DNA from 4 places in the Vibrio frigidus genome. Region 2 is predicted to be linked to each of the others. Evidence: predicted binding sites of a transcription regulator. Region 2 holds the regulator's gene; each other region holds the start of a gene.
What was found. Region 2 encodes CRP, which controls carbon source genes, mostly activating them, when cyclic AMP is high. Its sites were predicted from a motif close to TGTGANNNNNNTCACA; they were not measured.
Positions count from the first base shown of each region.

Region 1 (3,192 bases), on a different contig from region 2:
AAGTGTAAATATTAGGTGAGGACTTAAGGTCTGTTGATCTTTCGTTGCAAAATAGCCTCGAATGATCAAAAGACCCTAGTACTGATAGGCGACTATTGCACGGTTATTATTCGCATACAGTTCGTTGAACCAATGATATCCATTACGTCTCCCTGCGTAATAATGACAATATCCCCACTATGTACATAGCCTTTATTTTTTAGAGTAGTAATGGCCTCTTGTGCCGATGATATGCCCGCATCTGCATGGGAATCAAAGTACACAGGCGTAACCCCTCGATATAAAGATGATTTGTTTAAGGTGGATTCATTACGAGAAAGTGCAAATATAGGGAGGCCAGAGCTTAAACGAGACATCATAAGTGGTGTTTTACCTGATTCTGTCAGTGATATCATTGCTTTCACACCTTCCAAATGATTGGCTGAATACATCGTTGCCATTGCTATTGCTTCTTCGGTCGCTTGGAATGTCTTATCAATACGATAACTTGATGTACTTAAAGACGGCATTTTTTCTGCACCAACACACACACTGGCCATTGATATTACGGTTTCAACGGGGTGCGCACCAACGGCAGTCTCGCCGGATAGCATAACCGCGTCTGTACCATCTAATACGGCATTAGCGACATCCATTACTTCAGCTCGTGTTGGCATAGAGTTGACTATCATTGACTCCATCATCTGAGTCGCAGTGATCACGGTTCGGTTTAAACTGCGAGTACGTTTAATGAGTTGTTTTTGGACTCCGATCAATTCAGGGTCACCGATCTCCACACCTAGATCACCACGAGCGACCATGATGACGTCTGAAGCGAGAATTATGTCATCTATGCTTTCTGCATTTGCAACTGTTTCGGCTCTTTCAACTTTAGCGACTAATTTCGCTTCCAATCCTGCATCCCGGGCAAGCCTTCTCGCGTATCTCATATCTTCCCCATTACGCGGGAACGAGATAGCGAGATAATCGACTTTTATTTTTGCCGCGGTTAAAATATCTTGTTTGTCTTTTTCAGTTAGCGCTTCTGCAGATAGCCCTCCGCCTTTTTTATTGATCCCTTTGTTGTTTGAAAGCACGCCACCGATGACAACCTCAGTAAACACTTTGTTGCCTTTTACGGATATAACTTTGAGCTGAACTCGGCCATCGTCAAGCATTAATAGATCGCCGTTAGAAACATCTTGCGGTAGGTTTTTATAGTCCAGACCAACGGCGTCTTGATCACCCATCCCTGCTTCTAGTTCGCTATCTAAGGTGAATTTCTCCCCAATGACGAGGTCGATTTTACCATTTTTAAAAGTAGAGACTCGAATTTTAGGGCCTTGCAAGTCACCAAGAATGGCGATGTGTTGACCTAATTTTGCAGCAATTTCTTTGACCTTTTTTGCTCTCTTAATGTGGTCATCAGCACTGCCATGTGAAAAGTTCATGCGAACAACGTTGGCACCAGCTTTGATGATTTCTTCGAGGACATTGTCTTTATCTGTGGCCGGACCAAGGGTGGTAACAATTTTTGTTCTTCTAAGCATTTCTACCATTTTTTATCTCCGTTACTGACTTTACTCATTGAGTATATGATATGAATCTAAGGCGAGAAAAAAGAATTGTTCTATTGGGGTGTAGTTATCATTTAGGGTAAAGTGTTTTGACGACGTGGTAATCCTGTCATAGATCAATTATTTCGGTGTTTGAAATATAAATTTCTCTCTATTTATGAACTAAATACGATTTGTGCGTGATACTGGTCACGGCGATTTGCTAAGGCGCTTCACAATTACTTCGCAAAGTAAAAAAATCACCCTAACAGTGTTATTTTGGAGTTTCAGATGTACATGGCTCAACCAGGCCATATTGATCATATAAAACAGTTCAATGCTGGTCGTGTATATAAATTAATTGATGAGCTCGGCCCAATCTCTCGTATCGATCTGTCGAAAACGAGTTCATTGGCGCCTGCAAGTATCACAAAAATTACTCGTGAGCTTATCGATGCACATCTTATTCATGAAACTACGGTTCAGGAAGCGACGAGTCGTGGGCGGCCTGCTGTCGGGTTACAAACTAACAATGAGGGTTGGCAGTTTCTCTCTATGAGATTAGGTCGTGGATATTTAACTATCGCACTGCATGAGTTAGGTGGTTCGGTTTTAGTTGATACAAAAATAGATATTCATGAAGTAGAACAAGATGATCTACTCGCACGTCTTCTCCATGAAACGGAGGAATTTTTTCAAACCTATGCCGATCAATTAAATAGAGTAACCAGTATTGCAGTAACGCTGCCGGGTTTGGTTAACTCTGAGCACGGTATTGTGATTCAAATGCCACACTACAATGTCGCCAATTTGCCTTTGGGCCCAGAAATGTACAAGGCGACAGGGTTACCTGTATTTATTGCCAATGATACGCATGCATGGGCACTCGCAGAGAAACTGTTTGGAAACTCTCAGGTAAATGATAGTTCTGTGTTGATTTCGATTCATCACGGTGTTGGCGCGGGCATTGTGCTAGATGGTCGAGTACTTCAGGGTAAAAATGGTAATATTGGTGATCTAGGGCATATTCAGATAGATCCTGCTGGTAAGCGTTGTCATTGTGGTAACTATGGTTGCCTTGAAACGGTCGCGAGTTCTAAAGCAATTAGAGAAGAAGTCACAATGCGTCTTGAACAAGGAGAAGTCTCCTCTATTGATGCCGCCAACCCCACTATCGAAGCGATTTGCTCTGCAGCCGCAGTGGGCGATCCTCTCGCGGTGGAAGTGATTGAAAAACTTGGTTATTATTTGGGGTCCGCGATCGCTATCATGATCAATCTGTTTAACCCTGAAAAAGTACTCATTGGCGGTGTAATTAACCGTGCCAAATCTATTCTTTATCCGGCTATAGAGTCTTCGATTAAGAAGCAAAGTTTAGCCGTTTATCATCGAAACGTAGATATAGTCGAGAGTCGCTTTCTCAAGCAAGCCACTATGCCTGGCGCTGCGTTAATTAAACAAGCTATGTATGATGGAGAGTTATTAATGAAGGTCGTGGAGGGCTGATATTTGGTACATGTTATGTACTGAAGATTGATATCAATCAGTTCTCTCATGTTTTCGTGGTGTATCTATGGATACTGGATAGGTTTATCCGGTGTTGTATAGTATAAATAACGGTATCGTAATTTTTTGTTTCTAAGTGTGAATTAGAACT
Region 1 covers NZ_JBCDMC010000004.1:251,201-254,392, forward strand. Annotated here, with positions in the region: gene AACW90_RS08835 (patatin-like phospholipase family protein) at 1-15, shown strand, start outside; gene pyk (pyruvate kinase) at 93-1,538, opposite strand; gene mlc (sugar metabolism global transcriptional regulator Mlc) at 1,827-3,041, shown strand.
Region 1: a site for CRP is predicted at 1,735-1,750, ahead of mlc (sugar metabolism global transcriptional regulator Mlc). Genes of this name have one in related genera too.

Region 2 (3,192 bases):
AACCCTGACGAAACCCATTTTTTGGTTAGAACAAGCAATACCCAAATATTACCAACACATCGCATCATGAATAAAAGTAGGCTTTATGATCATTCCATGGCAAGAAATAGATAGTGAGACGCTTGATAATCTAATTAAAGAGTTTGTGTTGAGAGAAGGGACAGATTACGGCCAAAATGAAGCCACCTTAGACGATAAAGTCAGTCAGGTACGAAGTCAGCTTAATACAGGAGAAGCGGTGATTGTTTTTTCTGAGCTTCACGAAACTGTCGATATTAAACTCAAGCGCGAGTTCTGATAACAAAAAGTAAAGCGTTTATTCTTTTTATAGAATCTCATACACTAATTTCATATCAGCATTATCATCAATGTAACGACAAGGAATCTCATGTCAGCAAAACATCCGATTATCGCAGTTACAGGTTCATCTGGCGCAGGAACAACAACAACATCTGAAGCATTCAGAAAAATGTTTAATATGATGGACGTGAAAGCCGCGTGGGTGGAAGGTGACAGTTTTCACCGATTTACTCGTCCGGAAATGGACATTGAAATTCGAAAAGCCAAAGAACAAGGCAAACACATTAGTTACTTTGGTGCAGAAGCCAATAACTTCCCTGCCCTTGAACAGTTTTTTAGGAAATATGGCGATGAAGGTCAAGGCCAAGTAAGACGATACTTACATTCATTTGATGAGGCTGTACCTTATAATCAAATGCCTGGCACATTCACCCCATGGCAAGACTTAGCAGAAGATAGCGATGTGCTTTTTTATGAAGGCTTACATGGTGCCGTTGTCGATGGCGATATTAATGTTTCACAACATGTTGACTTACTGATCGGCATGGTCCCCATTGTAAACCTTGAGTGGATCCAAAAATTTGTACGTGACACGCGAGATAGAGGCCATTCACGAGAAGCAGTGACCGACTCCATCGTTCGTTCTATGGATGATTATCTTAACTACATTACCCCTCAGTTTTCTCGAACGCACATAAACTTCCAACGGGTTCCGACTGTCGATACCTCAAATCCGCTTAATGCGAAAGCGATACCCAGTTTGGACGAAAGCTTTGTCGTAATTCGATTACGTGGAATGAAGAACGTAGACTTTCCATATCTTTTAGCCATGATTGATGGCTCTTTTGTTTCTCGCCATAATACGCTCGTGGTGCCAGGAGGAAAAATGAGTTTTGCTATGGAATTAATAATCAGACCAGTTCTACAACAATTAATAGAAACCGGAAAAATCGGCTAAAAATTAAGCCTGAATGCAGTTTAGTTCTGATACCGTGACGATGTGCACAGTTTTGCTTAGAGAAACGGGAAATCAGGGCGATCAAAATCAAGAAATTGACTGCAAAAAAGGATACTATTCTTAACCTATATACATGTGTAGCTTGCAGCTACGAATTTAAGATCTTAAGCTAACGTCACCAATAATATGGGGACACAGCAAAGGAAAGCTGCTGGCACAGGCCCTACAGATAATAGTGAGATAATTATGGTTCTTGGTAAACCTCAAACCGATCCAACGTTAGAGTGGTTTCTTTCGCATTGTCATATTCATAAATATCCTTCCAAAAGTACGCTTATCCATGCTGGAGAAAAAGCGGAAACTCTGTATTACATTGTGAAAGGCTCTGTAGCTGTGCTTATCAAGGATGAAGAAGGTAAAGAGATGATTCTTTCTTACCTTAACCAAGGAGACTTCATCGGTGAGCTAGGTCTATTCGAAGAAGATCAAGAGCGTACCGCATGGGTTCGTGCCAAATCACCATGTGAAGTAGCTGAAATTTCGTTTAAGAAATTCCGCCAGCTTATTCAAGTTAATCCTGACATTTTAATGCGTCTTTCGGCTCAAATGGCAAGCCGTCTACAAACGACTAGCCAAAAAGTTGGTGACTTAGCATTCTTAGATGTAACGGGTCGTATTGCTCAAACACTTCTGAACTTAGCAAAACAACCAGATGCGATGACTCACCCAGACGGCATGCAAATTAAGATCACTCGTCAAGAGATTGGTCAGATTGTAGGTTGTTCTCGTGAAACTGTTGGCCGTATTCTTAAGATGCTTGAAGAACAGAATTTAATTTCTGCTCACGGTAAAACTATCGTAGTTTACGGTACACGTTAATACCGCCACAAACAGCATTGATTAAAAAGCAGCGTTTACGCTGCTTTTTTTATGCCATAAGAAAAGATACGCATTGGTTTATACTCGCAGCTCCATCCTATAATTAATGAGTGTTTGCCCTCTGAGATCCACTTGCCGCTCTTCTATTACCTTAAACCCATAGTGTTCAAAAAAAGGCTTTGCAGTAATGCTGACATGCGAATAAAGTCGACCAATTTTGCTTTTATTACCTTTCTGGAAAATTTGTTGCATTAAAGCGCCAGCAATCCCCATACTTTGATGATTGTGATCGACATAAAAATGACCAATCAACCCATCAGACTGGAGATCGGCATAACCCACTATCTTGTTATCAATTTCGGCGACAAAAGGCGCAAGCTTATCCAGAAGTGCCTGCCAACTATCAAGCGTAACTTCATCTGATGCCCAAGCTTCTATTTGCCGTTCAGAGTAGTCCTTTCTGTTTACACTACGAACAGTATTAAAAAACAACGTTCTCAACGTACAGGCGTCTTCTGGAACATATGATCGCACTCGGATAATACTCTGCACTTCGTCACTTCTCTTCTAATTTATAATTAATATTTGGTAAGCCTAACCAGTAATTAAACCATTTTCTATAGGTATAAAAAAACCGAAGCGATAAACTTCGGTTTTTTACTATAACAAGGTTTAGGATTCTCTAAACTGTGTGACTTCGGAGCACAACTAACGCTGCTATCAAGTCATTCAGTAATGAGAAACTAAATCCTTCTTACATCATGCCTGGCATGCCACCCATACCACCCATGCCGCCCATATCAGGCATTCCGCCTGAATCTTTAGCTGGCATATCGGTAATCATCGCTTCTGTTGTGATCATAAGACCAGCAACCGATGCGGCGAACTGTAGCGCACTACGAGTTACTTTAGTTGGGTCAAGGATACCCATTGCAATCATGTCACCGTATTCGCCTGTCGCAGCGTTATAGCCATAGCTACCTTCGCCAGCTTTAACGTTATTAGCAACAACAGAATCTTCGTCACCCGCATTTTCAACGATCTGACGCAATGGT
Region 2 covers NZ_JBCDMC010000011.1:116,847-120,038, reverse strand. Annotated here, with positions in the region: gene AACW90_RS18280 (hydrolase) at 1-70, shown strand, start outside; gene AACW90_RS18275 (YheU family protein) at 86-298, shown strand; gene AACW90_RS18270 (phosphoribulokinase) at 389-1,258, shown strand; gene crp (cAMP-activated global transcriptional regulator CRP) at 1,505-2,137, shown strand; gene AACW90_RS18260 (GNAT family N-acetyltransferase) at 2,216-2,680, opposite strand; gene groL (chaperonin GroEL) at 2,892-3,192, opposite strand, start outside.

Region 3 (3,192 bases), on a different contig from region 2:
CCAAAGCCACTCCCATAAAGACGCCATCGTGGTTGAAGGGGTCGACAACCTCATGTCTCATCTCGCGCGCTGTTGTCAGCCAATACCTGGAGACATCATCGCCGGTTATATTACACAAGGACGGGGCATTTCTGTCCATAGAAGTGACTGTGAGCAACTGGCAGAGTTAAGGTTACATGCCCCTGAACGTATTATTGATACGGTTTGGGGAGCGAGCTTTGCGGGTAACTTTATACTTACGTTAAGGATTGAAGCATTAGAGCGAAGCGGCTTACTTAAAGACATAACCACGCTGTTAGCAAACGAAAAGTTAAAGATTTCTAGCATGAAAAGCCGCAGTGATTATAAGCGTCAAATGTCGATAATGGATTTCAACATAGAGGTCAGAAATGTTGAAATACTTAGTCGAATTGTTTCAAGGATTGAGCAGATTAAAGATGTCATTTCAGTCAGAAGATTAAACTAGAGTCTCTCAGACGCTCTATTCAATTACTATAAAAGGTTAAAAATGACAGCTAATCCTATTGATGAATTGATTTCGATTATGTCCCAACTCAGAGATCCAGAGCAAGGCTGTCCTTGGGATCTGAAACAGAGTTTTGAATCCATCGTACCTCATACTATTGAAGAGACATTTGAGGTAGTGGATGCGATACATAATAAAGATTGGGACAATCTCAAGGAGGAGTTAGGTGACCTTCTTTTTCAGGTCATTTTTTATAGTCAATTGGCGAAAGAACAACAGCTTTTTGATTTTAATGATGTTGTTGAGACGGTCAACGAAAAGCTTATTCGTCGTCATCCACATGTGTTTTCTCAAACTAAATTTGAGAGCGTTGACGATATAAATACACACTGGGAAGAAGAAAAAGCGAGAGAGAAGGCCAAATTAGGCAAAACAGAGGAGAGTATTCTCGATTCCGTATCGTCGTCGCTTCCCGCGCTTTCAAAGGCGAATAAAATTCAAAAACGCTGTGCTAAGCATGGATTTGATTGGGATACGCTTGGTCCTGTGGTAGATAAAGTAAAAGAAGAACTCGATGAAGTTCTAGAAGAAGTGCTTCAGGTAACGCCTAATGAAGATGCAGTAGAGGAAGAGCTGGGTGATCTTCTGTTTGCCACGGTTAACTTAGTTCGTCATCTAGGGAAAGATCCCGAAGCGGCATTACGTAAAGCAAACAATAAATTCGAAAAGCGCTTTAAAGGGGTTGAGCGTCTCGTTCGTGAGAAAGGAAAACAATTGGACGATTTTAGTTTGGATGAATTGGATGCCATGTGGGATGTTGTGAAAAAGGGTGGTTAGTGACCGCCACCGAAAATAGGTTTCTTAATTGATAAGATCTGACCAGTCGCATTGTGCCTTGCTAGAGTGAAGTATCGGTGTCTATACTTTGTTCCGAGAATCAGCCTAACCGTTCAGCGTCAGCTTATGATTGGTGGAATTGATTTGAAGCAAAAAATAAATTAACCAAGTGTGATAAGTTTCACGTTGTGGCGATAAAGGGCTTCTGGTATATTTACATCCCGTCCAGAAAGCACCTTTTTTCCCTCATTCAACCAATTTCAGGTTAAACATGACGACAAATTACATTTTTGTTACTGGCGGGGTTGTATCCTCACTAGGTAAAGGTATTGCAGCCGCATCTCTTGCCGCTATTTTAGAAGCTCGTGGTCTTAAAGTGACCATGATGAAGCTTGACCCTTACATCAACGTTGATCCGGGCACAATGAGCCCAACTCAGCACGGTGAAGTATTTGTTACAGAAGACGGGGCAGAAACCGATCTTGATCTTGGTCATTATGAGCGATTTATTCGTACCAAAATGACGAAACGTAACAACTTTACTGCAGGTCGTGTTTACGCCGATGTTCTTCGTAAAGAACGTCGTGGCGATTACCTTGGCGCGACAATTCAAGTTATCCCACATATTACTAATGAAATCAAAGATCGTGTTTATGCCGGCGCTAAAGGCCATGATATCGCACTTGTAGAAGTTGGCGGTACTGTTGGTGACATAGAGTCTTTGCCATTTATGGAAGCGATTCGTCAGTTAGCGGCTGAAGTAGGGCGTGAACATGCTATGTTTATGCACCTAACATTAGTCCCTTATTTAGCTGCTGCTGGTGAACTGAAAACTAAACCGACTCAACACTCGGTTAAAGAGCTGCTATCTATTGGTATACAACCTGATATTTTGGTTTGTCGTAGCGATCGTATCATTCCTGCGAATGAACGTAAGAAAATTGCTCTTTTCTGTAACGTACCAGAAAAAGCTGTTATCTCTATGAAGGATGTAGATTCAATCTACAAAATCCCTCAATTAATAAAAGCTCAATCTTTAGATGATTTAGTATGCACACGCTTCGGTATTGATGCACCAGACGCTGATCTATCTGAGTGGGAGCAAGTCATCTACGAAGAAGCAAACCCAACAGCGGATGTAACCATTGGAATGGTCGGTAAATATATCGAGCTTCCAGATGCTTACAAATCTGTTAATGAAGCACTTAAACATGCCGGATTAAAAAATCGTCTAAACGTAAAAATTAAGTACGTTGATTCTCAAGATGTTGAGAGTAAAGGTGATGAGGTGCTAGCAGGTCTAGATGCTATTCTTGTTCCTGGTGGATTTGGTGACCGTGGTATTAACGGAAAAATTCTTGCGGCACAATACGCACGTGAGAATAAAGTACCTTATTTAGGTATCTGTTTGGGTATGCAAGTCGCCTTAATAGAGTTTGCAAGAAATGTTGCAGGACTTGAAGGGGCACATTCAACAGAATTTGATAAAGAAACAAAGTATCCGGTGGTAGGATTGATTACCGAATGGGTCGATGGTGAAGGTAAAGTTGAAGAACGTACTGAGCAATCTGATCTTGGTGGTACTATGCGTCTTGGTTCTCAGCTATGTCATCTAGAAAAAGGCACATTGGCAAAAGAGCTCTACGGTAGCGCGACAATCCATGAGCGTCATCGCCACCGTTATGAAGTAAACAACAATCTTCGTCCGCAAATTGAAAAAGCAGGTCTGAAAGTATCAGGCCTATCCGCAGACAAGAAACTTGTTGAGGTAATTGAGAATCCAAACCATCCGTGGTTTGTCGCCTCTCAATTCCACCCAGAATTCACTTCTACACCTCGCGATGGTCATCCGTTGTTCGCAGGATTTGTAAAAGCAGCTGGTGAATATC
Region 3 covers NZ_JBCDMC010000012.1:35,013-38,204, forward strand. Annotated here, with positions in the region: gene relA (GTP diphosphokinase) at 1-466, shown strand, start outside; gene mazG (nucleoside triphosphate pyrophosphohydrolase) at 509-1,303, shown strand; gene pyrG (CTP synthase) at 1,575-3,192, shown strand, end outside.
Region 3: a site for CRP is predicted at 1,474-1,489, ahead of pyrG (CTP synthase). Genes of this name have one in related genera too.

Region 4 (3,192 bases), on a different contig from region 2:
CATATTTCATCGCAGGTATAAGTAGTACCGCATTATCTTGATAATTAAACGGCGAAGCCAAAGCTAAAAACTGCACTCCATCTTCTTTCTTTGCGCTTACCCCCGCTTGACGACAGAAAAAATCAAAAGAGTTCAGCGCGCGGATTGTAGCTGAAGTCAGTACTGCACCAACACATCGACTCCATATTTGTTGATCTAATTGCCAGCCGACCTCCAACGGTGAAACGTTTACAATGAAGTCTCCCTCTCTATCTGGGCTTAGTTCTAACCACTTAACTAATGGCGCGCCTTTTTCTTTTTTAGGTTCGGCCATTAAATGCCATACCTTAGCCAAGTTTTCTAATCGTTGACTATAGAAGCCGATCTCCGCTAATGTCGGTTCCGCAATTTTATTAGAAAGCTCACCGTCTTTAAGCCTTTCGGCTATAAGGTCGGCTATTTTTCCAATGGCTAGGCTGGCCTTACCCGACAAAAGCTTCAATTCCTTGGATTGCAGTTCTAACCATTGAGGTAAGTCACCGTGTTCAAATCGATAAGCTTTGTCTTCGAATTGAGTCGCATCAAACTGTTTACTTAATTGCGTTAAAGCAGGTACTAGCTCTTGTATTGAATCTTGCAATTCATTACGAAAGCGATTGACGCGCTTTTCATCGGCCAAGCTGGTAAATTTGCTTGAAGACTGATTCAGTTTTTCTAACCAAATGGCCGCACCTTTCAAACTTGCGGCGGCAGACGAGTGGTCTCTAGCCACTTTTGGTAGGTGGTGGGCTTCATCGAAGATATAAATAGTATTGTCAGGTTCTGAAAGAATGACACCCCCACCAAGCTCGATATCCGCCATGACCAAACTATGGTTTGCGATAATGACGTCATTCTTGTCAAGTTCAGCACGCGCTTTTTGAAATGGACATCCCCTATGGACAGGTAAACCGTTATTGCAGCTATGCTTATCGCTGACAATGGTCAGCCAAAGTTCATCCTTAATCGGCTTGGGCCACGCATCTCTATCACCGTCCCACTTACCTTCCATCAGCGCTCGATGCATGGTTTCTAGCAATTCAATGTCTTTTTTCTTTGGCTTGGTTTCAAAAATAGCCAGTTGTCCGCCGTCTGCGCCACACGCCGTGGCCAGTTTTTCTGCACAGCAATAACGTTGTCTGCCTTTTGCGAGGACAAATGAGAACTCTAAGTTGGTAATGCGTCTAAAAAGAGGTAAGTCTTTGTCTAAAAGTTGTTCCTGCAGCGCCACAGTTGCAGTAGAGATAACTATCTTTCGATTGTTCAACACAGCGCATGGGATCGCTGCCATCAAATAGGCGAGGGACTTGCCTATTCCCGTTCCCGCTTCCGCCACTATTATACGATTTTTTTTATGGTAGTCCCCTGACAACGTTTTCGCTATTTCTGCAACCAAATAATTTTGTGCTCGTCTAGGAACGAAATCATCTAATTGGTGTTGTAGGTTTTGATAGCTATCGCGAATCGATTTTTGGACTTTAGGATTATGCATAACACGGCCAACTTTTGAGAATGGCGCAGTCTAGCACAGCAAAGTCCTGCGCTCTATTGCTCGAGAATATGTGAGTACTATCACGAAGCATATTAATGTGACGTTATTATTACCCATTTTATTTAGATAAGAATTTATTTTTATTGGCTATTTATCGTGTTTATCAGGAGATTTGAATCACAAATTTAGTTCTTTTATAACTAAAACTAGATCAAGCTCACAAAAAAAAACTGAACCTTCTTGGATGCTACGTTAGAAGAACATGATGTAATATAAATATCTTTTTAAAATTGTTTTGTCGGGATTTAATTCTAATATTGGCTTATTTTTTAATTAAAGTCGATATTATCAACCATATCCATCCTTTCGGAATAGGTGTGATTTTAGTGCGAATGGTGGTGTAAATAATTACTTTACTAAATGAAATTAATTCTAACTTATTGTTTTATAATAATTTATGTATTTTTATTTTTATTTTTTTAGGTGTTTGACATGAGGCGATTTCTTTTGCAATCTAGGTTCGAAATTTAGTGGTGATGACGGATAGCCAATTTGGTAAAACGTTGTCACCAATAAAATAAAAAAAAGGAAACCAAAAAAGGATTTCCTAAATTTTCTTAAGAAAAGGCAGTGGTTTACTATGAAAAAGACTCTATTAGCATTATCAGTACTTCTTGCGTCAACGGCAGCTAACGCAGGCATCGAAGTTTACAACAAAGACGGCGCTTCAGTTAACATCGGCGGCGACCTAGAAGTTGTTTATGTTAAAGGTACTGCAGACGGTTCACACGTTGAACAACAAATTCAAGATGCTGACATCAAATTTGATGTTCGCTACGCAGTAAGTGATGAGCTTTCTGTTGGTGGTTACTGGGAATTCCAAGGTGACACTGGCAATACTACTCAGAACGGTAGCTCAGCAATGGGTGACGTTTACTTTGCATTCTATACTGCATCTGCTGGTTCTTTCAAAGTTGGTGACCTATGTAGCATCGGTGATGATCTAGGTCTTGGTAATGACTTCCAGTTCGGTGTTACTGCAGCAGTTGACCAAGCTGACGTTTGTGGCGACGAAACTGTACGTTGGGATTACTCTAGCGACATGTTCTACGTATCAGCTGCATACCGTGATGACCAACGTTCTGATGACACAAAACCTGACCTTGCAGACATTAAAGCTGGACTAACAATGGCTGGCTTTAACCTAATGGGTTACTACGGCACTTCAAACAAAGCTGAGCAAGATACTTTTGCTCTAGAAGCAAGCTACGCATTCTCTGCTGCTAACATCGGTCTTGGCTACTACGACGTTGAAGACAAAGGCAACGTAATCGCTCTAACAGGTGACTACACTATCCAGAAAGTAACACTTTCTGCAGGTGTTGATTTGGTTGACCCAGAAGCAGCGGGTTCTGACGACATCACTAACTACTTTGTTAACGCAGGCTACGCAATTGCTCCAGCTACAACGCTTTATGCTGAAATTGGCGGCAACGACGAAGACGATAGCGAAGTTGGCTATGCTGTAGGCGCTAAAGTAGAATTCTAATCTGAAACTTTAGTTTCAAATAGAATCCAAAAAAACCACCCGTAGGGTGGTTTTTTTATTGCGTGAATAAATACCATCTATGGGCTTGGCTCTACTACGTAGAATCGGTATCATGAAGCGGAATGACAATTTT
Region 4 covers NZ_JBCDMC010000002.1:54,011-57,202, reverse strand. Annotated here, with positions in the region: gene dinG (ATP-dependent DNA helicase DinG) at 1-1,510, opposite strand, end outside; gene AACW90_RS03695 (porin) at 2,151-3,059, shown strand.
Region 4: a site for CRP is predicted at 1,580-1,595, ahead of dinG (ATP-dependent DNA helicase DinG). Genes of this name have one in related genera too.